DNA from 3 places in the Buttiauxella sp. genome. Region 3 is predicted to be linked to each of the others. Evidence: riboswitches for the same ligand, from Rfam matches in the RefSeq annotation. Region 3 holds a riboswitch; each other region holds the start of a gene.

Region 1 (9,706 bases), on a different contig from region 3:
GTTATAGAGCGTCTGCATATTACGTAACACCGCTGGTGGGCGGTTGTTATCCACCATTACGCGGTCTACGTAATCCGAGCCTGGCAGATACAGCTGGTCTGCCGGAATAGTCATACAACGATGCTGTAACAAGCTGTCGGCATCTTTGCCAAGCAACTGAGCAATATCAGTCATAATTCGCTCCCGTTATTTCAGCGAGCCCCCTGCCCACTGAGAATGGATTGTCCTGGCCTGCTCTAGTCGATAAAAACAGGCAGTCCTAAGCCTGGTCGTGACTGGTCTGCTTCGCCACCCGGTGAGCACTTTTGGTTGCTTTTAAGGTGTAACCTTTTGCCACCATCGGCGCTATTTTTGCTACAGCGGTCAAAGAATCAACGCAAAGGTATTTAAAAGGTATTATTGATTGGTATGGTTATGGTGTACCCAACACAATCATGAAGGTTCTAAGTATGAAACGTACAACAATGAGTCTTTCATTCATGATGTTTATTGAATGGTTTATCTGGGGCGCCTGGTTCGTTCCTCTGTGGCTGTTCCTGAGTAAAAGTGGCTTTAGCCCGACAGAAATCGGCTGGTCTTACGCCTGTACTGCCATCGCCGCTATTTTGTCGCCGATTCTGGTCGGCTCGCTGACTGACCGCTTCTTTGCCGCGCAAAAAGTGCTGGCGCTATTGATGTTTGTCGGCGCGGTGCTGATGTATCTGGCCGCGCAGCAAACGGAGTTTGTCTACTTCTTCCCGCTTCTGCTGGCCTATTCCCTGACTTATATGCCGACCATTGCGCTGACCAATAGCATCGCGTTCTCCAATGTTGATGACGTCGAGCGCGACTTCCCGCGTATCCGGGTCATGGGGACGATAGGATGGATTGCTTCAGGTCTGGTGTGCGGTTTCCTGCCGCAAATGCTGGGCTTTAGTGATATTTCTGCGACCAACGTTCCATTGCTTATCACCGCTGGCAGCTCCGCACTGCTGGGTGTGTTTGCTCTGACACTGCCCAATACACCGCCAAAAAGTACCGGCAAAATGAGCCTGAAAGTGATGCTCGGTCTCGACGCTATCGTGCTGCTCAGAGACAAAAACTTCCTGGTGTTTTTCTTCTGCTCATTCCTGTTTGCCATGCCGCTGGCGTTTTATTACATCTTTGCCAACGGCTATCTGACCGAAGTGGGTATGCATAACGCCACTGGATGGATGACGCTGGGTCAGTTTTCCGAAATCTTCTTTATGCTGGCGCTTCCTTTCTTTATTAAGCGTTTTGGCATTAAAAAGGTATTACTGCTTGGTCTTATTACCGCAGCGATCCGTTACGGTTTCTTCATCTACGGGGGTGCCGACCACATCTTTACTTACGGCTTGCTGTTCCTCGGCATTTTGCTGCATGGCGTGAGTTACGACTTTTACTATGTCACCGCCTATATCTACGTGGATAAGAAAACACCGGTCCATATGCGTACTGCGGCGCAAGGGCTTATCACGCTGTGTTGTCAGGGTTTCGGTAGTTTGCTCGGTTATCGCATTGGTGCGCAGCTGATGGAAAAAATGTTCGCTTACCCTGCGCCGGTAACCGGTCAGACATTCAACTGGGCTGGAATGTGGGGCTTCGGCGCCATCATGATCGCGGTGATTACCGTGCTGTTCCTGGTGTTTTTCCGCGAGTCGGACAAAGAGATCACAACGATTGCCGTTGCTGGCAATCAATCTGAAAAAGAATTTAAGGAAGCATAAAAATGGAAAATCGAATTCTTGGAGCCTTTTACGGCCAGGCGTTAGGTGATGCGATGGGAATGCCATCGGAGTTGTGGCCACGCTCACGAGTGAAAGCGCACTTCGGTTGGATTGACCGCTTCCTGCCAGGCCCTGCGGAGAATAATGCCGCCTGCTATTTTGACCGTGCGCAGTTCACCGACGACACCTCAATGGCGCTGGCGCTGGCGGATGCGATTATCGAGCACGACGGCGCGATTAATGCTGACACTATTGGCCGCCACATTTTAACCTGGGCTGAAGGCTTTGATGCGTTCAACAAAAACGTTCTCGGCCCGACATCAAAAATTGCCCTCAATGCCATTAAACAAGGCACGCCGGTGAGCGAACTTGAGAACAACGGCGTAACCAACGGTGCAGCAATGCGAGCTTCCCCACTCGGCTGCCTGCTGCCGACGGGTAATCTTGACGCGTTTATTGATGAAGTCGCACTCGCTTCCAGCCCGACGCACAAATCTGATCTCGCCCTGGCCGGAGCCGTAGTGATTGCCTGGGCGATTTCTAAAGCCATCGAAGGGGCAAACTGGGAAACCATCTGCGACGCACTGCCCTCGGTTGCTCGCCATGCCCAGGAAAAACGCGTCACGACCTTTAATGCCTCTCTGGGCGCACGTATCGAACTGGCGCTGAACGTGGCCAGAAACGCGCACGGAATGGAGTCCGGCATGGAGCAGATTTATCAACTGGTCGGTACCGGCACCAGCACCATTGAGTCCGTGGCAGCGGCGATTGCGATGGTGGAACTTGCGCAAACTAACCCCAATCGCTGCGCGATTTTATGCGCCAACCTCGGTGGAGATACCGATACCATCGGCGCAATGGCGACGGCAATTTGCGGCGCACTCCACGGTGTGGAAAGTATTGATAGCGTGCTAAAACAACAGCTTGATGAGGTAAATCAACTCGACTTTACGCGTTACAGCCGCCTGTTTATGGCGTATCGCCAGCAGCGGGAGGCGCACGATGAAAGCCTGTGAGTTACATTCCCGCTTGCCGTCACTGGTGGCCCAACGCCCGGTTTGTGTGCTGGGCTCGGCGGTGATTGATGTCATCGCCGATGCTTATTCCCTGCCATGGCGCGGGTGCGATATCGAACTGCAACAGCAAAGCGTGAATATCGGTGGCTGCGCACTGAATATCGCGCTGACCCTTTCACGCCTCGGTATCGCCTCGAAAAATGCGCTGCCGATTGGCCAGGGAACCTGGGCGGATATCATTCGTGCAAGCCTTGATAAACAAGGCATTCATAGCGAAATCCACACTGACTGCGGCGATAACGGCTGGTGTCTGGCGTTGGTTGAGCCGGATGGTGAACGAACGTTTATGTCGTTCCGTGGCGTCGAGCATCAGTGGAATCAACAGTGGCTGGACAAACTACAGCTCGCATCTGGCACCCTGCTTTCGCTTTCGGGTTATCAACTGGCTGGCCCGTGCGCGGAGATGTTAGTGAGCTGGCTCGAATCGCTTACTGATGTCACCGCATTTATCGACTTCGGCCCTCGCATTGCCGATATTCCTGCCCCACTGTTGGCACGAATTATGGCCTGTAAACCGATTGTCTCGCTTAACCGCCAGGAAGCCGCCATTGCCGCCGAATGGTTGAAGGTGGCAGGCGACGACATTGAAGGTGTTTGTCGTACCTGGCTTGAACGTTATGACGCCCCGCTGATTGTGCGGCTCGATAAACAAGGCGCGTGGTATGGCTCACATGCGGCCATTGGGCTTGCTGAACCGTTCCCGGCAATCGTCGTCGATACCATCGGTGCGGGGGATAGCCATGCGGGCGGCACTCTTGCAGGTCTGGCTGCGGGATGGAGCCTGGCAGATGCGGTCTGTCTGGGAAATGCGGTGGCGTCTTATGTTGTGAGTCATCGTGGCGGCGACTGTGCGCCGCACTTGCAACAACTCAGTAAAACGCTACTCCTCACAAATAAAAACGTATAGATCGCTGCGGCAGTAGCTGATGCTGTATTCGATAGGCCGGTTTTGCGGATCAAAGGCGACTTGTTTAATAACCAGAACCGGCACTGGCGTTTCCAGTTTGATGTGCGACTGGAATTCGCTATCCGGCATTCTGGCACTCACACGGCTGCGGGTACGCTGTGGAATAATGTTCTGGCTGCGGAAATAGTCATACAATGAAACCCCGATGTCATCCGCATCGGCGATCAACTCCGCAGGAACGTACGACTCCTCTACAGATACCGCATCTTCATCAACGTAACGAATACGTTTGAGCAAGAACACATCGCTTTCCGCCGCCACATCCAGTTGTTCTGCCACTTCCGGCGAGCACTTCACCACCCGTTTATTGACCCACAGTGTGTTCGGTTTTTTACCGCGCAAAACCACCTGTTGAGAAAAACCGCGCGCCTCTTTGAGCGAATACTCAAAGGTGGTGTTAATCTGCGTCCCGTAACCCCGCGAACGTGTCACCACCCCATCATCTTCCAGCGTCTGCATCGCTTTGCGTACCGTGATGCGCGAAACACCGGTCAACTGGCTGAGATCACGCTCCCCCGGCAGAATATTGCCCTGCGGCAAAATACCGCTGCGCACAGCCGACTTCACCGTTTCGGCGAATTTCAAATACAACGGCATGTTATCGGCCTGCGAAAACCGCTGGATAAGCTGTTCAATAAGCTGAGTGTGAACCTGTTCCATTCGCGTAAGTGTCCGGAAGATTGGGTGAAAATGCAGTATAACCCAATGGTCTTTTAATGGTATTACCACCATTCGTGAAAATGATGTACCGGCCCGATCCCCGTCCCCACTTCCAGCGAATCCGCCTGTTCTAAAGCCTGCGATAACCAGCTTTTTGCCGCACTGATGGTTTGCGGCCAGTTGTTAAAGCGCGGATAAAGTGCGGCGAGTGCCGCAGATAATGTGCAGCCTGTTCCGTGAGTGTGACGGGTTTGCACACGCGGTGCGGTAAAACGCTGCGAGCCTTCGCGGGTAAATAACCAGTCAGGGCTTTCAGCATCATCAAGATGACCGCCTTTCATCAGCACCGCCTGGCAGCCCATGCCTAATAACGCATCGCCCTGCTGTTTCATTTCATGTTCATTGCGCGCATGAGGCACATCCAGCAGAGCGGCGGCTTCCGGCAGGTTCGGCGTAATCAGTGCCACTTGCGGTAAAAGCTTACGTCGCAGGCTGTCAACCGCCGAGGGTGCAAGCAAGGGATCGCCACTTTTCGCCAGCATCACCGTGTCGAGCACCACATTTTGCACGTGATAAAACGCCAGCCGCTCCGCCACTGCTTCAACAATATCTGTTTCAGCCAACATGCCGATTTTGATGGTATCAATGCGCACATCACTTAGTACTGAATCCAGTTGAGCCGCCACAAACTCGGGCTCGATGCGATAAACCGACTGCACGCCGCGAGTGTTTTGCGCCACCAGCGCGGTGATCACGCTGGTGCCATACGCCCCCAATGCGGAGAAAGTTTTCAGGTCCGCCTGGATACCCGCGCCACCGCTCGGGTCGGTCCCGGCAATGGTCAGGGCATTAATACGTTTTAAGCCTTTCATGCCAGCGCCTCCGCATTCAGCCCGTAAAGCGCGTCGAGAAATGCCGGGATAAAACTCCCGGGACCACGGCTTTCGGATATGGCCTGCTGACCGGCAAGCTTCATAAACTGGCAGGCCGCAGCAACGTTATCCAGCGGCGAACCAGGCAATGAACAACAGGCGGCAACCACAGCGGATAGTGCACAACCGGTACCGACCACCCGCGTCATCAAAACGCCACCGCCCGCCACGCTCCAGCTATTTTCTCCGTCGGTGATGTAGTCGCGCTCACCGGTTACCGCGACTATCGCGCCAGTGCGTTGCGCCAGCATCTGCGCCGCAGGGAGTGCGCAAAGCGCATCGTCGGTGCTATCCACGCCGCGCCCACCGGAATGGCCGCCCGCCAGCGCCAGGATTTCCGACGCATTCCCGCGAATGGCCGCCGGTTTTAGGGCCAGCACCTGGCTTGCGAATTGAGTACGGAACGCCAGGCCGCCGACAGCAACCGGATCCAGCACCCAGGGAGTGGAAGATTCATTTGCCGCATCAATGGCCGCAAGCATGGCGTGACTGCGCTCGCGGGTCAGTGTGCCGATATTGATCAGCAGCGCATGGGCTACAGGGCTGAATTGCGCGGCTTCTTGCGCTTCAATCACCATGGCCGGAGCCGCACCGATGGCAAGCAAAACATTGGCGGTAAAACTCTGCACCACATCGTTAGTCATGCAGTGAACAAGAGGGGAAGTGCGGCGAATTTGCCGTAAAATCGACGCGGCGGTATGGCCGGGTAGCAGGTCAGGTTGCATCATAAAGCTCCTGTCCGGCGTGAAGAAGGGATACCGGACAGGCATCTGACTTCCCTACGCTGGCATTATCCAGATCAGGTGGTACGGGTTTTTCTCAGCCTTCACAAAGAAGGGCACCCCGAGTCATTTAATTCAAAATCAAAAACTTGCGATTAACAATGCGTTAATCGCTGTTCAGCGATAATGCCAGCGGGAAGTCAAAGACACAACCCCATAAAAACACAATGTGTCCCAGCTTTCGGCATAGGGTACAAACATTCAGCAGTCCCGTGTCATCATGAGACTTCACCCTGGCGACAGCAGCGGCGCGTTATCTAAACCAGGGATCGCTTGCAATATCATTTCAGAACTTGCCCATGATAAATATGGGGGTCGGGCTGCTTAATGTGTCAGAGGTAATATTATTAAAAAAGTCACCTCCGAGTTTTGGAGAGGAAATGGAATTATGGAGAACGGCAATCAATATTTGTATGTAACCGCGCAAGGATTATAAGCCCCAAGATCTGACTAAAATAATATCCGTTCTCTCGTTGACGCATATTTAGGCCGTGGGTTTACGAATCAACGGGGGATAATTCTGTCAATATTTATTGGAAGTCGGAGATTTTCCAAATAGAAAAAGAGGTATTTAAAATAGAAATGAACAGTTAGTAAAAAGGGGCCAGTAACGGGTCCCCCCTTTTCAATGACCTCTGTTGTGAATTTCAACAAGTTTTTCAGCTACAGCCATTTGTTGCTCCGAAAATGACGCACCTCGCGCTTCCATAGCCCCCGCATATCGCATTAGGTTTTTCTGTAACTCCTCATGCAACATAAGCTGGGAAGACATAATGATCGGTACGCCTTCTCGCTCGGCTAACTTCTCGACTCCATAGATAAATTCAGAAATCTTGTCTCGATTGCCCATCCATGAAGGAAGCCGTCCTCCCCCTGAGGTAACGTCTCTTGATGACCGGAGCTTATCAGCGTGATGCATTCTTGTTTTGGCCTTCATGTATCCTTGAAAAACGAGGAAAGCAATATATGCAACGATTGACAAGCCTGCTGTAGGCCAGGCAAGAACTAAAGCCGCAATAAAAAGAATAGCCGCCATGTAGATTACCCCGGTGACGAAAGAATATTAAAAATAAGAATGAAACGGGGGCCAGTGGAATCCCCTACTTCTTTAATTATCTACAAATAAGACTCTGACCTACATACGTACAGGACGTGCCGTCTGACCCGATTACATTGTTCCCCACCCGATTATAAATCGTGGATCCCGATGAACCATACGACTGAACCTGCGGGGCGGTGTAGGACTGGCTCTGCTGTAGTATCTGCTGCCCTGAATTCTGGAATGATTGTCCGGTTTGCTGTAGCTGCTGATTTAATTGTGCCATCTGCATCTGCTGATTCATTTGCTGCATCTGGTACATCTGAATGTCACCTTGTGTCATCGCATCTCGGTAGCCAGTTTCAACATAATCATCATCCATGCACATGATTCTTGCGTAATCAATTTGCCTGAAATGTTTACAGGAATCATCCCCAGCCATGTAATAGTTACCGTTGAAATAGTTAGGTGCCGCCGTTCTTGCACATCCCGATAAAAAACAGACAGCAAGACAAAGCACGCATTTTTTTAACATGGACAACCTCAAAATAAGAACATTCTTAGACAAGGTAATAATCCAGACTATGTAAGAAAAAGTAAATAAGAACCGATCTATGAATATTAGTAGGGTCGAATGCCTGATTTACGAGAATACCAGCCAATAAACGCTTTGATGGGTGCATCCATCGATCAACATGCAGCAGAGCTAACTCGGTGCTCCCCACACGGCATCGAGATCAAGGTATTGACCGGGTATCAGTTGCGCCAACTTTTGGCATGGCTTGAGGTGTTGAGATAAGGCGTAAGAAAAAAGCGCTGTAAACCGCTGGTGTTTCTGAGCGGCGATAAATTTGAGTGGCGTTACACGAACAACGCAACATAAACAGACTAACCCTGGTTGGATTCCGGAGAATTACGGGTATCCTTAGCCGGTTGTCCTCAATTTCATTTTTTTCGAAATACCGGAATTATTTCTCTATGCGTATGATGCGTAACCCTTTAAGAGTGCCGCTGCTGTTGATGGCATTGTTGTCTTGCTTGTTGATGACCCCTTTCCTGTCTCAGGCAGATGAAGCCACCGGGCAATCTGCTACAGAAACGCCTGTTAAGGTTAACGCCAGCACTGCTCTGCCGGCTCTGCAAAAGCAGCTGGATTCTCTTAAACAGCGAGTCTCTGCTGCAAAAGCGGATAAACAGTTCACCGCCCTTAATGACGACGCGCAAAAGCTGGCTGCCGAAGCGGATAAGCTCGCCGTGGCGCTGGCTCCGCAGCTTGCGCAGGTTCAGGGGCAACTGGATGTGCTTGGGCCTGCACCGGCACCGGGTACGCTGACGGAAACACCGCAGGTTGTCAGTCAGCGCAAGCAATTGAACAACAGCAAAACCTTGCTCACGACGCAAATCGAGCAATCGAAAGCCATTGCCGTGGGCGCACAAAACCTCTCATCACAAATTTCCGGGCTGCGTCGTGACGCGCTGAAAACACAAATCGCACTTAACACCGGCAGTATTCTGGGCGCGGATTTTTGGTCGCCGGTATTTGATCCAAGCGATAAAGATGCGGTGCGTTTTGATGAATTCGGAACACAAGTTAGCGATGCCTGGCACCAGGCATGGAGCGACGACTGGCGCGTAGGAAGCGCCATTTATCTGCTGCTGGCGTTAGGGATTGGGCTTTTTGGCCGTCGCGCACTGGACAAACCATTGAACTGGGTGTTGCCACGCTGGTTGCCGCAAGGGCGTTTTCGTCGCAGTTTCCTCGCCTGCTTTACCACGTTAAGCACCACGCTGACGCTGGGTATCAGCATGCAGTTGTTGTGTTACACCTTTACCCGACTGCCTGACACCTCGCAGTGGGTGATGGAGTTTGCTGAACAGTTAGTGGAGTTGACCTATTTCTCAGCGGTGATAGCCGGTATGGGTATCGCGTTACTATCGAATAGCCATCCGTCCTGGCGCCTGCCGGGTATTGCCGATCCACTGGCGAAAACGCTGTCTTCGTTCCCGATTTTGTTAGCAACCTTCATCTTTATCTTTGGCATCATCGAACAGCTGAATGCGCTGGTCGGTGCGAGTATTGCCGCTACGCTTTTCGGCAACGGTCTGGCGGCTTTGCTGGTCGCGCTCAACTGCCTGATAGCGCCAATTCGGGTGAACAGGATCCGTCGTAAAATGAGTGCCGAGGGCGAGCAAACCGAGGCTCGCTCAACAGTTGCTGGTCTAATTCATCTGGTTATCAGCCTTACGGCATTCGTTATCCTGCTGGCTTTGCTGATTGGTTACATTCCGCTGGCGCGCTTCGTCACTTTCGAATTGCTGTGGATTGGCCTGGTGGTTTGCAGCCTGTATCTGCTGATTCATTTCGTGGTGGATTTGTGTGAAGCGGTCTTCTCCCCTTCCACTCAGACCGGGAAAATCCTCAAGAGCACGCTGAGCCTCAATGACCGCCATCTTTCCCTTGCCGCGACATTGTTCTCCGCTTTAGGGAAAACCAGCCTGTTGATTATGGCAGCCGTTGCGCTG
Region 2 (9,706 bases), on a different contig from region 3:
CAGGCGAAGCCAAAAGAGCGGCCAATCTGGCAAGCGGTTTAGGCTTGCGCAGTTTCAACCTGGATTTGATGCACGGTTTGCCGGACCAGTCGCTGGAAGAAGCTCTGGACGATTTACGCCAGGCCATTGAACTGAACCCACCGCATCTTTCCTGGTATCAGCTGACGATTGAGCCGAATACGCTGTTTAGCTCCCGTCCGCCAAAACTGCCAGATGACGATGCACTGTGGGATATTTTCGAGCAAGGCGACAAACTGCTGACGGCGGCGGGTTATCAGCAATACGAAACCTCAGCCTATGCGAAACCCGGTTACCAGTGTCAGCACAATCTGAATTACTGGCGCTTTGGCGATTATCTGGGGATTGGTTGCGGTGCGCACGGCAAAGTGACTTTCGAGGACGGGCGTATTCTGCGTACCGCGAAAACCCGCCATCCACGCGGGTATATGGAAGGCAAGTATCTTGATCGCCAGCATGACGTGGAACAGGCCGACAAACCGTTTGAGTTCTTTATGAACCGCTTCCGCCTGCTGGAAGCTGCACCACGTAAAGAGTTTAACCAGTATACCGGGTTGGATGAGTCGGTAATTCGCGCGCAGCTGGATGAAGCGATTGCGAAGGATTACCTGGTTGAGACAGAGGATTATTGGCAGATTACCGAGCACGGGAAGCTGTTTTTGAATTCGCTGTTGGAGCTGTTTTTGGCGGAGTAGTTTAGGTACTGGCGGATGACGCTTACGCTTATCCGCCCTACGAAATCTGATTTGACTACTGGCGGATGACGCTGCGCTTATCCGCTCTACGAAATCTGATGGCTTGTGTCGGATGACGCTGCGCTTATCCGACCTACGTAATCCGATGGCTTGTGTCGGATGACGCTGCGCTTATCCGCCCTACGAAATCTGATGGCTTGTGTCGGATGACGCTACGCTTATCCGCCCTACGAAACCCGATGGCTTGTGTCGGATGACGCTACGCTTATCCGCTATACGAAATCTGATTTGACACTGTGCTTCTGAAACCGGTAGGTCGGATAAGCGCAAGCGCCATCCGACGTTAAGCAGCTTAAATATTCTTCACCCTGCAGGTCAAAATCAGCGCAAATACCGAAAGCCCGGCAATCAGCCAGTAAACTGAATAGTGCCCAAAACTCTCTGCAAGCGCACCCTGCAACACCCCCGCCAGAATCACACCGGTAGAAATGCTGTTGGTGAATAATGTGGTCGCCGACCCCGGCCTGCCCGGCATCAAATCCTGGAACCACAGCATACCGATCCCGGCGACAATGCCAATAAACACCGCGTTAAATAGCTGGAGTAACAGCAGCGCCGTACGGCTGTGGAACATAATCAGCCCGACGTAGAACAACACGCCAGCGGCTACTGCGATCACCATCATGCGCCGCTTACCAAAACGCTTCACATAATAGCCCGCAAGGATCATGGCTGGGATCTCAAGCCCCGCAGCCGTCCCCATCAGCAACCCCGCCAGGGATTCCGGCAGCCCTAAATCACTGCTGACCCAAAGCGGCATGTCAATAATATACATGGTGTTGCATGTCCACATCAGCATCGAGGCGATGAAGAGCATGCGCACGTTGCTATCTTTCCAACCGCTGACCTGTGTCAGCGCCACATCTGCGGGCTGCTCAATCCTGGCGACCGAGGGCAGTGCGAAGAAAATTAGCGCCAGCGAGATAATAAAAATCCCCGCCGCGATAAGAAACATAGTGGTAAAGCCGTAGTTTAACGCCAGCATAAAAGACAAAGGCGGGCCAATCACCCAGGCCAGCGACAGCTGCGCACGCATGATTGAGCTGAACATCACCACTTCACGCGCGGAGCTATCGGCATACTCGCGGGCAAGAGCGAAGATTTGCGGCATGGCGGTGTTGGCAATTGACGCGAACATGACGCCAACAGTAATTAACGTCAGATAGTGACGGTTAAAAGCAAATAAAACGCAGTTTGCCACTGCCATCACGCAGCAAACCATAATCAGTTTTCGCCGGTCGCCGCGGCTATCGGAACGCTTCGCCAACAGCAGGCTAACTAAAATGCCGGCTATCGCATTGACGGTATAAAACAGCCCGACCCAGAATGGGCGCACCTCTACTTCTCGACTTAAAAACAGGCTAAGCGTGGGCGCCTGGAGTGCCCCCGCAATCCCCATCATAAAAGCCACAATCATAAATGCAGCGTACACCGGGTTGAGGCGTCGTCCCCGAGTCAAAAACCACAACATGCAGAAATTCCTTTTGTTCGAGCGCTCACTGGGTGTGCAAAACGTAAACTATACCCTAAATAATTCGAGTTGCGGGAAGGCGGCAAGAGAGCGAGTCCCGATGAGCCGACTGTGGTAAGTGATTCGGGCGAGCAAACGCTGCCAATGCACCAGCAGCTCGAAGAATGACGGGTATAAAAAAGCCAGCAGTAAAATTCTGCTGGCCTGGTGAATCACACCAATTCTCAGTCACACATGGATCAACGAGTCAGTACTTCACGGTTGCGGAAGTGGTGACTTCCCACTGCATTAAGTCTTCGAGCATCTTCAGACGTTGCTCAGCTTTCAGGCGAGCCAGCCATCCAGTAGAAACACTATGTGTTGCGGCAAAATACTGTTGATAAAACTTAACTATCGGCGACCGTTTCATATAAACCTCTACCTCCTCGTTTCAACGTTGATAATTATTGGCGTAATATGAGGAAAGTTAAATTGATGAGTTTCTGTGGGGAGTTCCTCTTTTATGAGTTCGAGTCGTCTGCAACAACAGTTCATTCGTCTGTGGCAATACTTCGATGGCAAACCACAGGAAACGACGTTAAATGATTTGGCTGATTTGTTGAATTGCTCACGTCGCCATATGCGGACGCTACTGAGTTCGATGCAGGAAAAGGGCTGGTTGTGCTGGAAAGCGGAGGTCGGGCGTGGCAAGCGTTCGCAGCTAGAATTCTTATATACCGGCCTGGCACTCCAGCAGCAGCGTGCAGAAGATCTGCTCGAACAGGACAGAATTGATCAACTGGTGCAGATCGTTGGCGATAAAGCGGCCGTACGGCAAATGCTGATTTCTCACCTGGGTCGTAGCTTCCGCCAGGGACGACATATTCTGCGGGTTCTCTACTATCGCCCGCTGCTAAACCTGTTACCAGGCTCAGCTTTACGTCGTTCTGAAACCCATATTGCCCGGCAAATCTTCAGCGGACTTATCCGGATAAATGAGGAAAATGGGGAACTGGAAGCGGATATCGCCCACCACTGGCAACAAATATCCCCATTACACTGGCGCTTTTATCTTCGTCCCGGCATTCATTTTCACCATGGCCGTGAATTAGATATGTTGGATGTGACGACTTCCCTGCAACGTATCAGCACCTTGCCGCTGTATTCGCATATCACGGAGATCACTTCGCCTACGGCCTGGACACTGGATATCACGCTCTCACAACCCGACAACTGGCTACCGTGGTTGTTGGGCAGCGTCAACGCAATGATCCTGCCGCGCGAATGGCAAACCTTAACCCATTTTGCTCGCCAGCCTGTCGGCACCGGCCCGTATTCGGTAGTACGCAATAATAACAATCAGCTAAAAATTCAGGCCTACGATGATTACTTTGGTTATCGGGCATTGATTGACGAGGTGAATTTCTGGGTGCTGCCTGAAATTGGCGAAGAGGTCAGTTGTGCGGTGCAATTATCAGGAATGCCTGACAGCGAGAAAGCCGTTGAAAGCCGTCTGGAAGAGGGCTGCTACTATATTTTGTTTGATAGCCGCTCAAAGCTTGGCAGCAACACAGAAGTGCGCCGCTGGCTAAGCCATATCCTGGCACCGATCCATCTGCTTTACAGCGCTGGGGCGCAAAATCAGCAATACTGGTTCCCGGCTTACGGACTGCTACCACGCTGGCACCACGCGCGCCCACAGCCCGTGCTTGAAAAACCTGCCGGGCTTGAGTCCGTGACGCTGACATTTTATCGCGATCACGTTGAGCATCGGGTTATCAGTAAAGTCATGGAAGAACTGCTGGCACGCGTGGATGTTGAACTGGTGGTGCAAGAAGTCAGTTATGAGGAGTGGCATCAGGGTGAAGCTGAAAGTGACATCTGGCTTAACAGCGCAAACTTCACTTTGCCGTTAGAGTTTTCACTCTATTCACATCTTTATGAAGTGCCTTTGATTCAAAAATGCATCGCCATTGACTGGGAAACCGATACCAGTCAATGGCATAAGGGCGAGCTTTCTCTGCCTGAATGGTGCCAGAGTCGTGTCGAAAATAATGATATTTTGCCATTAATTCACCATTGGTTACGCATTGAAGGGCAACGCAGTATGCGCGGCGTGAGGATGAACACGTTGGGCTGGTTCGACTTTAAATCGGCATGGTTTGCACCGCCGGAACCTTAATACTTTCGATTCATTCACAGAATCACTACAATGCTCGCGTTCTCAACGGGGTGCTAAGACGAAAGTCTGGCTGAGATAATACCCGTCGAACCTGATCCGGATAACGCCGGCGAAGGGATTTGAGGCTCCATTCTCAAAATCCTTTGCCACCCCTAATTCCAAGAGGTGCAAAGTGTTCAAAAAATTATTGCCGTTACTGGCCCTTATCGCCGCCCCTGTTTTTGCCAAACCCCTGCTGACTGTTTATACCTACGACTCTTTTGCTGCCGACTGGGGCCCGGGTCCTGCGGTGAAAAAAGCCTTTGAAGCTGACTGTAACTGCGAGCTGAAATTTGTCGCACTCGAAGACGGCGTTTCGCTGCTCAACCGCCTGCGTATGGAAGGTAAAAACAGCAAAGCCGACGTGGTTCTGGGACTGGATAACAACCTGCTGGCTGCCGCTGAGCAGACCAAATTATTTGCCCCGAGCAAGACAGACACCACTGCTTTGAAGATCCCTGGCGGCTGGAGTAACGATACGTTTGTCCCGTTCGATTATGGTTACTTCGCTTTCGTCTACGATAAAAACAAGCTGAAAAACCCGCCGAAAAGCCTGAAAGAACTGGTGGAAAGTGACCAAAAATGGAAAGTGATTTATCAGGATCCGCGCACCAGCACACCAGGGCTAGGTTTATTGCTGTGGATGCAGAAGGTGTATGGCGACAAAGCACCTGACGCGTGGCAAAAGCTGGCGAAGAAAACGGTCACCGTGACCAAGGGCTGGAGCGAAGCCTATGGTCTGTTCCTGAAAGGTGAAGGCGATTTGGTGATGAGCTACACCACCTCTCCGGCTTATCACATCATCGAAGAGAAAAAAGATAACTACGCGGCGGCTAATTTTAGCGAAGGCCATTATTTGCAGGTGGAAGTTGCCGGGCGTTTGGCGTCGAGCAAACAGCCAGAACTGGCTGAAAAATTCATGACATTCATCACCTCGCCAGGCTTCCAGAATACCGTTGCGACAGGAAACTGGATGTATCCGGTGACGGATGTGAAATTGCCTGAGGGCTTTAACGGCCTGGTAAAACCGCAGAACACGCTGGAGTACAGCGCGCAAGAAGTGGCTAAACAACGCGCCAACTGGATTAGTGAATGGCAACGCGCCGTCAGCCGCTAATTCCCGGCTGGCTGATTCCAGGGTTATGTGCCGCCACACTGGTGGTGGCAGTAGCCCTGGCGGCTTTTATAGCGCTGTGGTTTAACGCGCCGCAAACGGATATCCGCGCTCTGGTGCAGGATAGCTATTTGTGGCATGTGCTGCGTTTCTCATTCTGGCAGGCGTTTCTCTCCGCAGCGCTTTCCGTGTTCCCGGCCATTTTTCTGGCACGCGCGCTTTATCGACGCCGCTTCCCCGGACGCCTTGCGCTGTTACGCCTGTGCGCGATGACCCTGGTTTTGCCCGTTCTGGTGGCAGTATTCGGGATTCTGACGGTTTATGGTCGGGAAGGCTGGCTTGCCAACCTGAGCGCATGGCTTGGCGTTGAATGGGCATTTTCGCCATACGGATTAAAAGGCATCCTGTTAGCCCATGTTTTTTTCAACATGCCGATGGCGACACGCCTGCTGCTTCAGGCACTGGAAAATATCCCCAGCGAACAACGCCAGGTTGCCGCACAACTGGGAATGCAGGGCTGGAATTTCTTCCGCTTTGTGGAATGGCCCTGGCTTCGCCGCCAGATTCTCCCAGCCGCCGCGCTGATATTTATGCTCTGTTTCGCAAGCTTTGCCACTGTGCTTTCGCTGGGCGGCGGGCCACAAGCGACCACTATCGAACTGGCTATCTTCCAGGCGCTGAGCTACGACTACGATCCCGCTCGTGCTGCCCTGCTTGCCATGGTGCAGATGGTCTGTTGTTTGGGACTGGTGCTGTTAAGTCAACGGCTTAGCAAAGCGATTCCGGTAGGCATCAGCCAGATGCAAGGCTGGCGCGATCCGCAAGATAACCTGCGCCGAAAGCTGTGCGACGGGGGGCTAATCACCCTCGCTCTGTTGCTGTTATTGCCACCGTTGTTGGCCGTCATTATTGATGGCATCAACAGTGGCTTTAGCACTGTGTTGTCACAACCAATACTGTGGCAGGCGTTATTCACCTCGCTAAGGATCGCCGTGGGTGCCGGACTTATCTGCGTGGTCATCACAGTAATGTTGCTGTGGAGTTCGCGGGAATTGCGCCTGCGTAACCGTGCCTTTGCAGGCCAGGCGCTGGAACTCAGCGGTATGTTGATTCTGGCGATGCCGGGCATCGTGCTGGCGACCGGCTTTTTCCTGCTACTCAACAACACCGTGGGCTTACCGCAAACAGCCGATGGCATAGTGATATTCACCAATGCGTTAATGGCCATTCCTTACGCGCTAAAAGTGCTGGAAAACCCGATGCTGGATGTTGCTGAACGCTATACCCGGCTGTGCCAGTCATTGAATATCAGTGGCATAAATCGCCTGCGATATATCGAGTTGCGTGCGCTCAAGCGCCCACTGGCTCAGGCGCTGGCGTTTGCTTGTGTATTATCGATTGGCGATTTCGGCGTCGTGGCCTTGTTTGGCAATGAAGATTTCCGCACGCTGCCGTTTTATCTCTATCAACAAATTGGTTCTTACCGCAGCCAGGATGGAGCCGTCACGGCGCTTATCCTGCTGATACTGTGCTTTGCTTTATTCACATTGATTGAAAAACTTCCGGGACGCTATTCCCAAAATGATTCGGGTTGCAGGAAGGCGGCAAGTGAATGAAGACTGGGAACTTAGAAAGCTATGTGACCTGGATGAATGAAAGCAGCAAACACACCTGCAACTTGAAGGATGAAGGGAATGCTAACGCTAACTGATGTCACCTGGCTCTATCACCATTTACCGATGCGTTTTTCGCTGCAGTTGAACGCCGGAGAACGTGTTGCTGTGCTGGGGCCTAGCGGGGCGGGGAAAAGTACGCTGCTCAGTTTGATTGCGGGTTTTCTGACGCCCGCCAGTGGGCAGATTCTGCTGCATGGCGAGGAGCATACCCGAACCGCTCCGGCGCAACGCCCGGTTTCGATGCTCTTCCAGGAAAACAATCTTTTCACGCATCTGACGGTGCGCCAGAACATTGGCCTCGGGTTAAATCCCGGGCTGAAACTCACTGCCGCGCAACAAGCACGCCTGGGCACCATCGCCAGCCAAATGGCAATTAGCGATTTGCTCGACCGACTCCCGTCACAGCTCTCCGGCGGCCAGCGTCAGCGCGTCGCCCTCGCCCGTTGTCTGGTGCGTGAACAGCCTATTTTGCTGCTTGATGAACCGTTCTCCGCACTCGACCCGGCACTGCGCCAGGAAATGCTGCAACTGCTTGATACGCTATGCGGCCAGCAGCAACTGACGCTGCTGATGGTGTCACATAGCATTGAAGATGCGGCTCGAATTGCACCGCGAAGCCTTGTGGTGGTCGATGGCCGTATCGCCTGGGATGGCGACACGGCTATCTTATTAAGCGGAGAAGCCAGTGCATCAGCACTGTTGGGGATTGGCGTCAGGAATTAGTGGTGGGCGTTGAGGACTTTCCACAAAATATCGCGGTAAATCGGCATTAACGGGTGCATCTGAATCGCTACAAAGCATCCCACTGCCAGTACCGCCATGCCAGGCGCTAACCAGTGCAAGCGAGCGCGAGGCAAATACTGGGTTAAACGGTCGTGGCCTGATTTGCCACTACGCCACCAGCGCCAGCACAACCATGCCGCCAGCCAGATAATCAGCGCCACCAGCAGTAAGAGCCACTTAAAGCTGCTGCTCTGCATATCCGCAGGAATGTCTATCGCTGCACCAGCCAAAATCCCCGGTAAAAAATAGACCGGTGGCCAGAAAATGCAGCCAATAATGTTAGGAATGATAAATTTCGACACGGGCAGGTCTAACATGCCCGCGACCATCGGCACCAGCGGGCGCGTCGGGCCAACAAAGCGGCCAACCAGGATAGTAAACATGCTGTGCTGATGCAGTGCATGTTCGGTTTTATCCAGCAACGCTTTGTTCTTTTTCATAAACGACCAGCGATGCAGAGGCCCTTTGAAACGCCCCCCCAGCCAGAACGAAATCCAGTCGCCCAGCAAGCAACCGACAATCCCCGCCGCCCAGGCGTGATAAAAATCGACCTGACCACCACCAATCAGCGCGCCAAGCCCTGCCATCATGACGGTGCCAGGAAGGATAAGCCCGACCAACGCCAGTGATTCGAGGAACGCCACCAGCATCACCGCAAAAAGCGAATACACTACTGACTGAGTTATAAAGTGTTCCAGCAAAGCTTCCATAAAGCATCCGTCGAGAAACGAGTGGGCGATTCTCCTGAGTGTGGAATGAAGCGTCAAGCCATGATTTGTATGAATATGTAGGGCCACGGCATCATGGGCGCAAATGGTGGATGACGCTTACGCTTATCCACCCTACAAAACCCGTTTAACACCGTAAGCCATTCAGTAAGGATAGCGGTTATTCGCAGCCTGCACGAAACTCACTCGGACTGGCACCGGTACATTTCTTAAATACACGCGAGAAATAGAGCTGATCTTCAAAACCGACATTGCGCCCAACACTGGCAATCGGCATGCGGGTGGTGCTCAACAATAGTTTGGCCTGAAGGATGCGCTGGTCCTCACGCCAGCTCAATACGCTGACCCCCAGCTGCTGGCGGAACAGATGCGACAAGCGTGACGGTGACAGACAGACGTGCTGCGCGACGCTGGCAATATCAAAATGATGGTCGGCCAGATGGTCGCTGATGTACTGACAGGCATCACGTACACGGTTATCGAGCGGGGGATTAAGCGAAGCACTCAAGACCTCCATGCGCCGCAACAAAAGCTGCTCTAACAGATTGATCGCCAGAAGTTCGGCATAGCGCCCTTCCGCCTGCCCGGCCTCAATAATCTGACCAAATAGTTGAGAAAAACTTTGCTGGTGCGCGTCATCCGGGCGGAAAAACCCGGTGTGCGCAAAGATAGGATCCCAGTTTAACCACTCCTGCCAGTAAGCCCGAGGGCGAAAGTAGACCCACTGGTGATACCACTCATTGCTTTCCGGCGAACGACCGTAATGATGCACTTCACCGGGTGGAAACAGCAGAATGTCACCTGGACGGCAGATGTAATTTTTCCCCTGGTTATTGATAACGCCTTCACCACGCACCGTTAAATTCAGGATGTAACCTTTCATGCCCAATGGCCTGTCGATGAAAAAATCCAACGGGCCTTCGGCTTCAATCGGCGTTAATCCTGCGACTAAATGCGCGTT
Region 3 (9,706 bases):
AAGCGGCATCGTGACCGAAGCGGTTATTAAGCACAGCAAAATCAAATGTGTTGGCTTATGTAATCTTTCACAGTCAATGCAGCGCATGGTGGCCGAAATTCTCGGTGTGGATAAATCTCGCTTCCTGCTGCAACTCGTTGGCTTAAACCATTTTCTTTACGGCACCCACGTCTACATGGACGGCAAAGATGTCATGCCAGACGTGCTGAAAAATCTCAAATATGACAGTGAACACAAACCGAAAAATATCCCGGATATTCCGTGGCTTCAGGAACAAATCCAGCATCTTGGTGTGATCCCTTGTCCGTACCATCAGTATTACTACGCCACCAGTGATGTGCTGGAAACGCAGCTTCAGGAATTTGAAGAACATGGAACGCGCGGGGAAGTGGTGCAAGCGGTAGAACATGAGTTATTCGAACTCTATCGAAACCCACATTTGCATGAAAAGCCAAAACAGTTAGAGCAGCGCGGTGGAGCTTATTACTCTGAAGCAGCCTGCGAGCTAATCAGCGCCATCTATAACGACAAAAATCTCCTGATGACGGTCAACGTACGTAACAACGGGGCGATTCGTTCACTCCCGGATAACGTCGCCATTGAAACGACCTGTGTTATTGGGCGCTATGGTGCCATTCCTCTTAATAACGATCCGTTGCCAGCCACCGTTTCTGGGTTGGTGTCATTAATGAAGTCGTGGGAAGAAATGGCAGTAGAGGCAGCGGTTACGGGTGATTACGGTGCAGCTTTGCAAGCGCTGACGCTGAATCCACTTGTGCCGTCAGGCAAAGTGGCAAAAGTCGTGCTTGATGAATTGCTCGAAGCACACCGTGAATATCTACCGCAATTCTTTAAGGAATAAGGATTTTTCGGCTGCGCATTCTGAAGAGGTCGCCACGGTTGTAGCTCCAGGAGTAGTTAAAAACCGTGCCGTCCTCAAGCCAGGTGCTTTCTTTGATGTGCAGCATCGGTGAGTTAACCGGGACGTCGAGTAATGCCGCCATGACGTCATCGAACAGGCTGGCTCCAACAACAGAATCGGTACCGCCCATTTTTTGTTGGCACTTCTCTTCGATGAAGGCGTAAAGCGAGTGGTTTTGCAGAACGTCGTCGTCAATGACATCGACAATCGCTAATGGAATGTAGCTGTCCTCGACCAATACGGGCACGCCATCAAACAAACGAACGCGACGGATGGCGTGAACGGGTTCGGTAGCGGAAACACTAAATTGGTTTGCGAGATAGTCACCCGCAGGTTGCTGGACATGGTAAATCAGGCGGCTGGTGATAGTGACTTTACCGCTCAGTTCTTTGGTGACGCCCAGAGCGCTGCTCTCTCCATCAGGGTTGAGAAGATACACCGGTGGAGCAAAGGCTCTGCTTACGTAGGTACCTTTGCCGACCACCTTTTTAACCAGGCCTTCCTGCTCCATTTGAGCGATGGCTTTTTGCACTGTGGCACGTGTGACCTGGTACGTTTCAGCCAGCTCACGTTCAGAAGGGATCAGGGAGCCAACCGGGTATTTAAGGTTCTGAATATCGCGCTTGAGCGTATCGCGAATAAGGATATATACCGGTTTCATGGTTCCCCCGATAGGGTTATTGGTAAGGAAAAAGCGAGCAAGTCGGCATGCTAAAGCACTTTTCCGACGCAGCGCAAGCTCCATAACAGGTGGAAAATAAACATGTTAAATCATAATCAAGCGTACTGGCAGCAAAAGGGAGCCAGTTTAACCGTCGAGGCAATTGTTGCTCAGCCTCGTTTATGGCAAGAAGGTCTCGAAAGAATAAAAGCGCGTCAGCCCGAGATTGAAGCTTTCTGGGGTAAAAGTGACGCCGGCATGCGCATTTTGATAACGGGTGCCGGTTCGTCTGTGCTGGCAGCCCAGGCAGGCGTTAACTGGTTACGTAGCGTAATACCTAACCCAATTGACGTGATTCCGGCAACTGATCTGGTACTTATGCCTGAAATCATTCAGGAGAACTGTGTGCTTGTTTCCGTAAGCAGTTCAGGTAATACACCGGAAACCGTAAAGGTGGTGGAACAAGCCCTCAGCACATATCCGAACATCCGCCATCTTGCGGTGACGAACAACGCCAATAGCCGTCTTGCACAACTTGCCGAACAGCATCCTGAAGGGCTATTTATACCGGTACCAGAAGGCACCTCGAACGGCAGTTTTGCCGCCACCTCTGAGTTTACCGTTCCCCTATGGTATCTGATGTTGCTGGTGGCTCCAGTTGGTTGGGCTGAAGCTGAAAAAGTGCTACCCGTTTTGCAGCGTGGCATGAACCACTTTTTGACTCACTATGCTGCTGATATTGAGCAGTGGGCGGCAGAGTCACGTAATAATATCGTTGCTGTGGGCTCTTTATCGCTCAAAGCCATTGCTTGTGAAACCAGCCTCAAATTACTGGAGATGGGTAACGGCAAGGTGATGACTGCATGGCATTCAATGCTGGAGTTCCGGCACGGCCCGAAATTGATCATTAATCGTGATGCGACCATCATTGGTTATCTTGCCGCATGTCCTGAAACTCGCCGCTATGACAGCGATATGATGGCTGAACTGACGCGAGAGCGCAGCGCTGCGGCTCAAGTGATTGCAATAGGTCATGATGCTTTGCCCCCTGATGGATCTACACCCGGAGATCGTTATTTTCATTTTAACGCTCCGGAGCTTGCGGATTTTCACGAATCCTGGGCTGCCTTAATCTATGTGGTTTTTGCGCAATTGGCCGGGCTCTATAGTGCTATTGAATTGGGCGTGACTCCCGATACCCCTTCCAGTGATGGTAAAGTGGCGAAGGTCGCCAAAGTTACCGTTTATTAGTCCGAAGGTGGGGCGGCAATGAGAAGGGAAGTTGCCGCCCCAGTCGGGTTCGGAATCCGACAAGGGAGACAATATTCTTCCGAAATCATCGCAGCAACGATGTTTCAAATGCTCTTCGGGATACCCCGTAAACTCTTTTTCCTGGCCTGCAAAATTGCATCGCTAGTGCGAAGTTCTTCCCAGAAAACGATCCCAATCCTTCCAGACAGGTTGTAAGCCAGAACGTGTTAACGCGGCTGCGACTTCCGTCGGTGTTCGTCCGTCATGCGGCGCAAATTGTTCAAGCTCCGGATGGTTATCGGCATAGCCGCCAGGCTGAGTTTTGGAGAATGCGCTGACGTTATTAATGGCGAGCGGAATCATATGGTCACGGAACCACGGGGATTCGCGCGTCGAAAGCGAAAGCTCCACATCATGCGACAGCAGGCGAAAGGCGCATATCACCTGCACGAGTTGGCTTTCCGTCATGATTGATGCGGGTTCAACGCCTCCCGTACACGGCCGCAAACGTGGAAACGAAATCGAATAGCGGCTTTGCCAGTAGTTTTTCTGTAACCACAGCAAGTGTTCAGCCACCATAAAACAGTCTGTGCGCCAACTGTCCGACAATCCAATCAACGCACCAAGGCCGATTTTATCTATCCCGGCACGGCCAAGCCTGTCCGGTGTTTCCAGGCGCCAGAAGAAATCCTGCTTGTTACCGCGTAAATGGTGCCGGGCGTATACCGCCTGATGGTAGGTTTCCTGATAAACCATCACGCCATCCAGCCCAAGCGTTTTCAGCTCGGCATACTCCAGTTCTTCCAGCGGCTGCACTTCCATTTGCAGCGAGCTGAACTTGTCGCGAATCGCCGGGAGATGCTGACGGAAATACTCCATTCCCACTTTGGTCTGGTGCTCCCCGGTCACCAGCAGCAAATGCTCAAAGCCCAATTTGCGAATCGCCTCGCACTCTCGTGCTATTTCTTGCTGATCCAGAGTTTTACGTTTGAGTTTGTTACTCATCGAAAAACCACAGTACGTGCAGTCGTTGGCACACAGATTCGAGAGATAAAGCGGCACGTAAAAACTCACGGTATTGCCAAAGCGCTGGCGAGTTATTTGTTGTGCCTGTTGTGCGAGAGGTTCCAGATAATGGCTGGCTGCAGGAGAAAGCAGGGCCATCAGGTCATCGCGGGTGATTTTGCGCGTGTTCAACGCTCGCTCCACATCCAGCGGCGTTTTGCTGTTGATACGTAACGTGATGTCATCCCAGTCCAGTTCACGCCAGCGATCAGTGAAGGTTTGGGCCATCACGCACCCTCCTGGCTAAACTGCAGGAAATCAGTCAATGGGCTGGACGCTTGAGCCTGCTGGTGGCGAGCCCCCAAACCAGACTGAAACGCGAGTGTTCCGGCTTCAACGGCTAAACGGAATGCCTGCGCCATCTGCACGGGACTGCGCGCCACCGCTATCGCCGTATTGACCAGCACTGCACTAGCCCCCATTTCCAGCGCTTGTGCCGCATGGCTCGGCGCGCCAATTCCCGCATCGACTACCACCGGTACCTGGGCCTGGTCGATAATGATTTCCAAAAACGCCCGGGTCTGTAAGCCCTGATTGGAACCAATGGGCGCACCTAGCGGCATGACCGCCGCACATCCAGCTTCTTCAAGCCGTTTGCACAAAACGGGATCGGCACCGCAATAAGGCAGAACGACAAAGCCCAGTTTGACGAGCTTCTCTGCTGCTTTTAGCGTTTCGATCGGGTCAGGTAACAGATAGCGAGCATCCGGATGGATCTCCAGTTTCAGCCAGTTTGTACCGAGTGCTTCACGCGCCAGTTGCGCGGCAAAAATCGCTTCTTCAGCTGTTTTGGCGCCGGAAGTGTTAGGCAGTAATTGCACACCAGATTCGAGGAGCGGCGTGAGAATAGCATCGTTATGATGACGTAAATCGACACGTTTCATCGCCATGGTTACTAATTGAGAACCCGAGGCGCGAATCGCATCGACCATGATCTCGGGTGAGGCGAATTTTCCCGTGCCCGTGAACAGGCGGGATGAGAAAGTTTTATCAGCAATCTTTAGCATATTAACCCCCGGCAATGGCCTGAAAAAGTAAGATCTGGTCACCCTCATGCAGCAAATGTGCTTCCCATTGTTCACGCGCAACGATGGTGTGATTGATGGCAAGCGCGATCCCTGGTTTTATCAGGCACAGTTGCGTGAGGAGATTGGCCAGCGTCAGGTTATCCGGGCATTCCATCGGTTCATCATTAAACTGAATGCGCATTGTGCCCTCCGCAAACCGGGCAATCTTTGGCCTTTTGCATTGTTAGGGCGCGCCAGCTGTGTTGACGGGCATCAAACAGGCGTAAAGCCCCGGTCGCTGGAGCCATGCCGCTAAGCATTTTTATAGCCTCAAGTGCCTGCAATGTGCCCATCACACCGACCACTGGGCCGATAATCCCAGCGGTCCGGCAGTTACGTTCTGGTTCATGTTCATCAGTCCAGACACAGCGATAACAGCCGTTGTCCCAGGGTGGCGTTAAAACCATGAGTTGCCCGCCAAATCCTACCGCGCTGGCGGAAATGAGCGGTTTGCTTTGGGTGACGCAAGCCGCGTTTACGGCCTGGCGCGTCGCCATGTTGTCACTGCAATCGAGAACCAGATCGGCGTTGTTGACCGCCCGACCCAGCAATTCCCCTTCAAGACGTTCACTGATGATTCGCAGATCGATATCAGGATTGAGTTGCTGAAGATGGCGCTGGGCAGCCCGCGACTTAGGCTGGTCGAGATCATGTGAGGTAAACAAAATCTGGCGTTGTAAGTTACTGATATGCACATTGTCATCGTCTGCAAGAATCAATGTGCCAACGCCAGCCGCAGCCAGATACAGCGCCGCCGGGGAACCTAAGCCACCGAGTCCGACTATCAACACTTTACTGGCGAGTAGCTTTTGCTGCCCTTCGAGTGCGATATCTTCGAGCAGCAACTGGCGGCTGTAACGCATGAAATCGTTATCATTCATCGCCAGCCCCCACCAGTGACAATAACTGAGCGGTGGCGGCTCGCCAGTCTGCGGCTTGCGTAATCGCACTAACCACGGCAACACTTCCAACGCCGGTTGCGAGCACCGCAGGAACGCGTTCAAGGCTAATCCCGCCAATCGCTACGGTGGGGTAATCGCCCAGCGTTTTGATGTGTTTCGCAAGCTGGGTTAGCCCTTGCGGGGAAGAGGGCATCTGTTTGGTATTCGTGGGAAATACATGGCCAAGAGCGATGTAGGAAGGATGCGCCCCGAGGGCGCGGTCCATTTCCATGTTGTCATGCGTGGAGAGCCCGAGGCGCAAACCCGCATCGCGTATGGCATCCAGATTTGCTACATCCATATCTTCCTGACCCAAATGCACGCCGTAAGCGCGGTGCTTTATCGCAAGCTTCCAGTAATCATTGATAAACAAGCGTGCTTCATATCGCCGGCCAATGGCGATGGCTGCTGCAATGTCAGCTTCGACCTTTTCATCATGCTTGTCTTTGATGCGTAGCTGAATGGTTCGCACACCCGCTTCGACCAGGCGTTCAATCCACTCGACGCTATCAACTACCGGATACAAGCCCAGCCGTTGTGGAACGGGGGGAAATGCTGATGGGTTCATCACACTTCCTCCTGGCGCAGGTAAATTTCGCCACCTTTGGCGCGGAACGACTGGGACATATCCTCCATACCGACTTCAATGGCTTGTCTGGCGGCGAAATCGCGCACTTCCTGGGAGATTTTCATTGAGCAGAATTTTGGCCCACACATTGAGCAGAAGTGCGCGACTTTGCCGGATTCCTGCGGCAGAGTTTCATCGTGATAAGCGCGAGCAGTGAAGGGATCGAGCGCCAGGTTAAACTGATCTTCCCAACGGAATTCGAAGCGCGCTTTTGACATGGCGTTATCGCGGATCTGCGCACCAGGATGGCCTTTAGCAAGGTCTGCGGCATGGGCCGCAATTTTGTAAGTAATCAGCCCTTGCTTAACATCTTCTTTGTTCGGCAGACCGAGATGCTCTTTCGGCGTGACGTAACACAGCATCGCGCAGCCAAACCAGCCGATCATTGCCGCGCCAATACCTGAAGTGAAGTGGTCGTAACCCGGTGCAATATCGGTCGTGAGTGGCCCAAGTGTATAAAATGGCGCTTCGTGGCAATGCTCGAGCTCTTCGGTCATGTTGCGGCGAATCATCTGCATCGGCACATGCCCAGGCCCTTCGATCATCACCTGGACATCATACTCCCAGGCAATTTTGGTCAGTTCACCCAGCGTATGCAGCTCGGAGAATTGTGCTTCATCGTTAGCATCCTGAATCGAACCCGGGCGCAGGCCATCGCCTAAAGAGAGTGAAACGTCGTAAGCCGCGCAGATTTCGCAGATTTCGCGGAAATGCTCATACAGGAAATTTTCCTGATGATGTGACAGGCACCATTTCGCCATAATCGAGCCGCCGCGCGAGACAATTCCCGTGAGGCGTTTCGCCGTCATCGGAACATAGCGCAGCAACACGCCGGCGTGAATGGTGAAGTAGTCCACGCCTTGCTCGGCTTGCTCCAGCAGAGTGTCGCGGAACATTTCCCAGGTCAGGTCTTCGGCGATGCCGTTTACTTTTTCCAGCGCCTGGTAGATTGGCACGGTTCCAATCGGTACCGGGCTGTTACGTAAAATCCATTCGCGGGTTTCGTGGATATAACGGCCCGTGGAAAGGTCCATGACCGTGTCCGCGCCCCAGCGCGTTGACCAGACCAGTTTTTCTACCTCTTCTTCGATGGAAGAGGTGACCGCCGAGTTACCTATATTGGCGTTCACTTTGACCAGGAAATTACGCCCGATAATCATCGGTTCGGATTCCGGGTGATTAATGTTAGCCGGGATAATCGCGCGTCCTGCCGCGACTTCGTCACGTACAAATTCAGCAGTGATATTTTCTGGCAGGCGAGCCCCGAAACCCTGACCCGGATGCTGGTGGCGTAACACTTCATCACGGATCCGCTCGCGTCCCATATTTTCACGAATCGCGATGAACTCCATTTCCGGCGTCACTATCCCTTTACGTGCGTAATGCAGTTGGGTGACGACTTTCCCGCTTTTTGCGCGTCGTGGCGTGAGCTGTGTTTCAAAGCGCAATTCATCCAGGCCATCATCGGCCAGACGCTCTTTGGTGTATGCCGAGCTGCGATCGGTCAGGATTTCACAGTCATCACGCTCTGTTATCCAGGTGGCGCGCAGGGGGGAAAGCCCACGCAGCACGTCGATGCTGATAGCCGGATCGCCATAAGCGCCAGAGGTGTCATAAACGGGGATGGCATCGTTAGGCGTGAATTGTGGATTTTCTTTACTGGGGCCGGTCGCGGTCGGGCTCAACTGAATTTCACGCATGGGTACGCGAATATCATCGCGAGAGCCGGTGAGATAAATACGTTGAGAATTGGGAAAAGCGGTGCCTTCCAGCGTATTGATAAAATGCTGGGCTGCGGCGCGTTGCTCGCGGCGGTTGAGTTTTTTTTCAGTAGTAGACATAGCTCATTCCAGTCGTAATCAGGAAGTGGCTTGTCAGAACAACGGAGGAGTAATGAATGTGGACCGCCCGCGCACGGGTGAACCCAAAAGCAGAATTACTCTTGTTCCCTTCGCAGGTATTAGCCTGATCAGGTTCCGCGGATCCCGAATTAACGGTCTCAGCCGGTGCTTGCGCACTCGGCACTCCGACAAGAAGATTTCCTGCATCCTTCACGCCCCAGCGGCATGGGTGCCAGGCTGAGATCTGAATTATTCAGGAAAGATGTAACCTACTCGTTAACAGCGCAGAACTCAAGCGGGGCGTGCAAGGTTGCCTGTATCGTTAGCACTGTCATTTAAATCGTGGTCGTACGCCAACTGAATGAGTTTATCTTCCAGTGAAAAACGTGATTCCAGCGCTTCACCGATGCCAGATAACGCATTCTGGAACTCAATATAGTTATCATGATCGATAGCGCTTTCGAGATGCGTATCGTAAAAATCCATGATCTGCTGGGTGTTGGCTTCCAGCTGTGGGTAAAGATGAGTGGCAGCTAAAAGTGGGCTGCTGCCTTCCATTTCACTGATAATACGTTCATAAATATTGAAATGGCCTGCAGACAGATAATCCACCAGGTTGTGGCAAAAATTATCCAACGCCTTTTCATTGAGCGCAGTATGGGATTCCTTGTTAGGCTTGATCCCAACCATATTGTAATAAGCCACCAATAATTGTTTGCGGGCAAGGAGCCATTGGTCGATTAACTCATTACTACCACCAACGCGCTCAGTCAGATTCTCTAACTGGTTAAGCATGATTGACTCCGTGAGTTATATACTCGTCATACTTCTGACTGCAGCCAACGGCCCTGCAACTCGGAATATGTAGAGTGAAAATGTAACGCAAACGTACCCAAAATTGTTAAGACCATTTGTTTATACCAGCGAACTCGGGGATGTGCACCAGGTTATGGAACGTGTGATTCAAAAGTTAGATCAGGGCTGGTTTATCGTCAGTCATGAACAAAAACTGTGGTTGCCAAAAGGTGAGCTTCCTCACGGAGTGGCTCAAGATTTCCAGCTCGATGGCGCCGTGGGGATGCCCATTGGTGAGTGGGAAAATGAACCGGTATGGCTTGTGCGACAAAATCGCCGGGCAGATATGGGTTCCGTGCGCCAGGTGATCGACCAGGATGTGGGATTGTTCCAGCTTGCCGGTCGCGGTGTGCAGTTGGCTGAGTTCTATCGTTCGCACAAATTCTGCGGCTACTGCGGGCATGAAATGTATGTCAGCAATTCCGAATGGGCGATGCTGTGTAACCATTGCCGTGAACGCTATTATCCCCAAATT

Evidence for each region. A riboswitch is a leader RNA that binds a small molecule or an ion and turns the genes downstream of it on or off. The one in region 3 is predicted to bind thiamine pyrophosphate.
Region 1: it holds a riboswitch for thiamine pyrophosphate, as region 3 does, so the genes downstream of both, thiM (hydroxyethylthiazole kinase) here and thiC (phosphomethylpyrimidine synthase ThiC) in region 3, are expected to answer to the same signal.
Region 2: it holds a riboswitch for thiamine pyrophosphate, as region 3 does, so the genes downstream of both, thiB (thiamine ABC transporter substrate binding subunit) here and thiC (phosphomethylpyrimidine synthase ThiC) in region 3, are expected to answer to the same signal.

Annotation. Positions count from the first base shown of each region.
Region 1 covers NZ_JBAVHX010000022.1:147,143-156,848, reverse strand. The annotation lists gene fbaB (class I fructose-bisphosphate aldolase) at 1-174, opposite strand, end outside; gene WBL83_RS15325 (nucleoside permease) at 450-1,727, shown strand; gene WBL83_RS15320 (ADP-ribosylglycohydrolase family protein) at 1,730-2,743, shown strand; gene WBL83_RS15315 (PfkB family carbohydrate kinase) at 2,730-3,710, shown strand; gene WBL83_RS15310 (GntR family transcriptional regulator) at 3,684-4,430, opposite strand; gene thiD (bifunctional hydroxymethylpyrimidine kinase/phosphomethylpyrimidine kinase) at 4,493-5,302, opposite strand; gene thiM (hydroxyethylthiazole kinase) at 5,299-6,087, opposite strand; TPP riboswitch at 6,122-6,218, opposite strand; gene WBL83_RS15295 (hypothetical protein) at 6,770-7,180, opposite strand; gene WBL83_RS15290 (hypothetical protein) at 7,257-7,751, opposite strand; gene WBL83_RS15285 (DUF3772 domain-containing protein) at 8,171-9,706, shown strand, end outside.
Region 2 covers NZ_JBAVHX010000008.1:21,380-31,085, reverse strand. The annotation lists gene hemW (radical SAM family heme chaperone HemW) at 1-713, shown strand, start outside; gene WBL83_RS05525 (sugar efflux transporter) at 1,066-2,244, opposite strand; gene sgrT (glucose uptake inhibitor SgrT) at 2,492-2,653, opposite strand; gene sgrR (HTH-type transcriptional regulator SgrR) at 2,747-4,405, shown strand; TPP riboswitch at 4,442-4,541, shown strand; gene thiB (thiamine ABC transporter substrate binding subunit) at 4,578-5,561, shown strand; gene thiP (thiamine/thiamine pyrophosphate ABC transporter permease ThiP) at 5,537-7,174, shown strand; gene thiQ (thiamine ABC transporter ATP-binding protein ThiQ) at 7,253-7,957, shown strand; gene WBL83_RS05495 (DedA family protein) at 7,954-8,727, opposite strand; gene araC (arabinose operon transcriptional regulator AraC) at 8,906-9,706, opposite strand, start outside.
Region 3 covers NZ_JBAVHX010000030.1:7,236-16,941, reverse strand. The annotation lists gene WBL83_RS18195 (6-phospho-beta-glucosidase) at 1-862, shown strand, start outside; gene WBL83_RS18190 (GntR family transcriptional regulator) at 852-1,583, opposite strand; gene WBL83_RS18185 (SIS domain-containing protein) at 1,686-2,834, shown strand; gene thiH (2-iminoacetate synthase ThiH) at 2,997-4,127, opposite strand; gene thiG (thiazole synthase) at 4,127-4,906, opposite strand; gene thiS (sulfur carrier protein ThiS) at 4,908-5,108, opposite strand; gene WBL83_RS18165 (HesA/MoeB/ThiF family protein) at 5,092-5,847, opposite strand; gene thiE (thiamine phosphate synthase) at 5,840-6,475, opposite strand; gene thiC (phosphomethylpyrimidine synthase ThiC) at 6,475-8,376, opposite strand; TPP riboswitch at 8,465-8,574, opposite strand; gene rsd (sigma D regulator) at 8,668-9,171, opposite strand; gene nudC (NAD(+) diphosphatase) at 9,326-9,706, shown strand, end outside.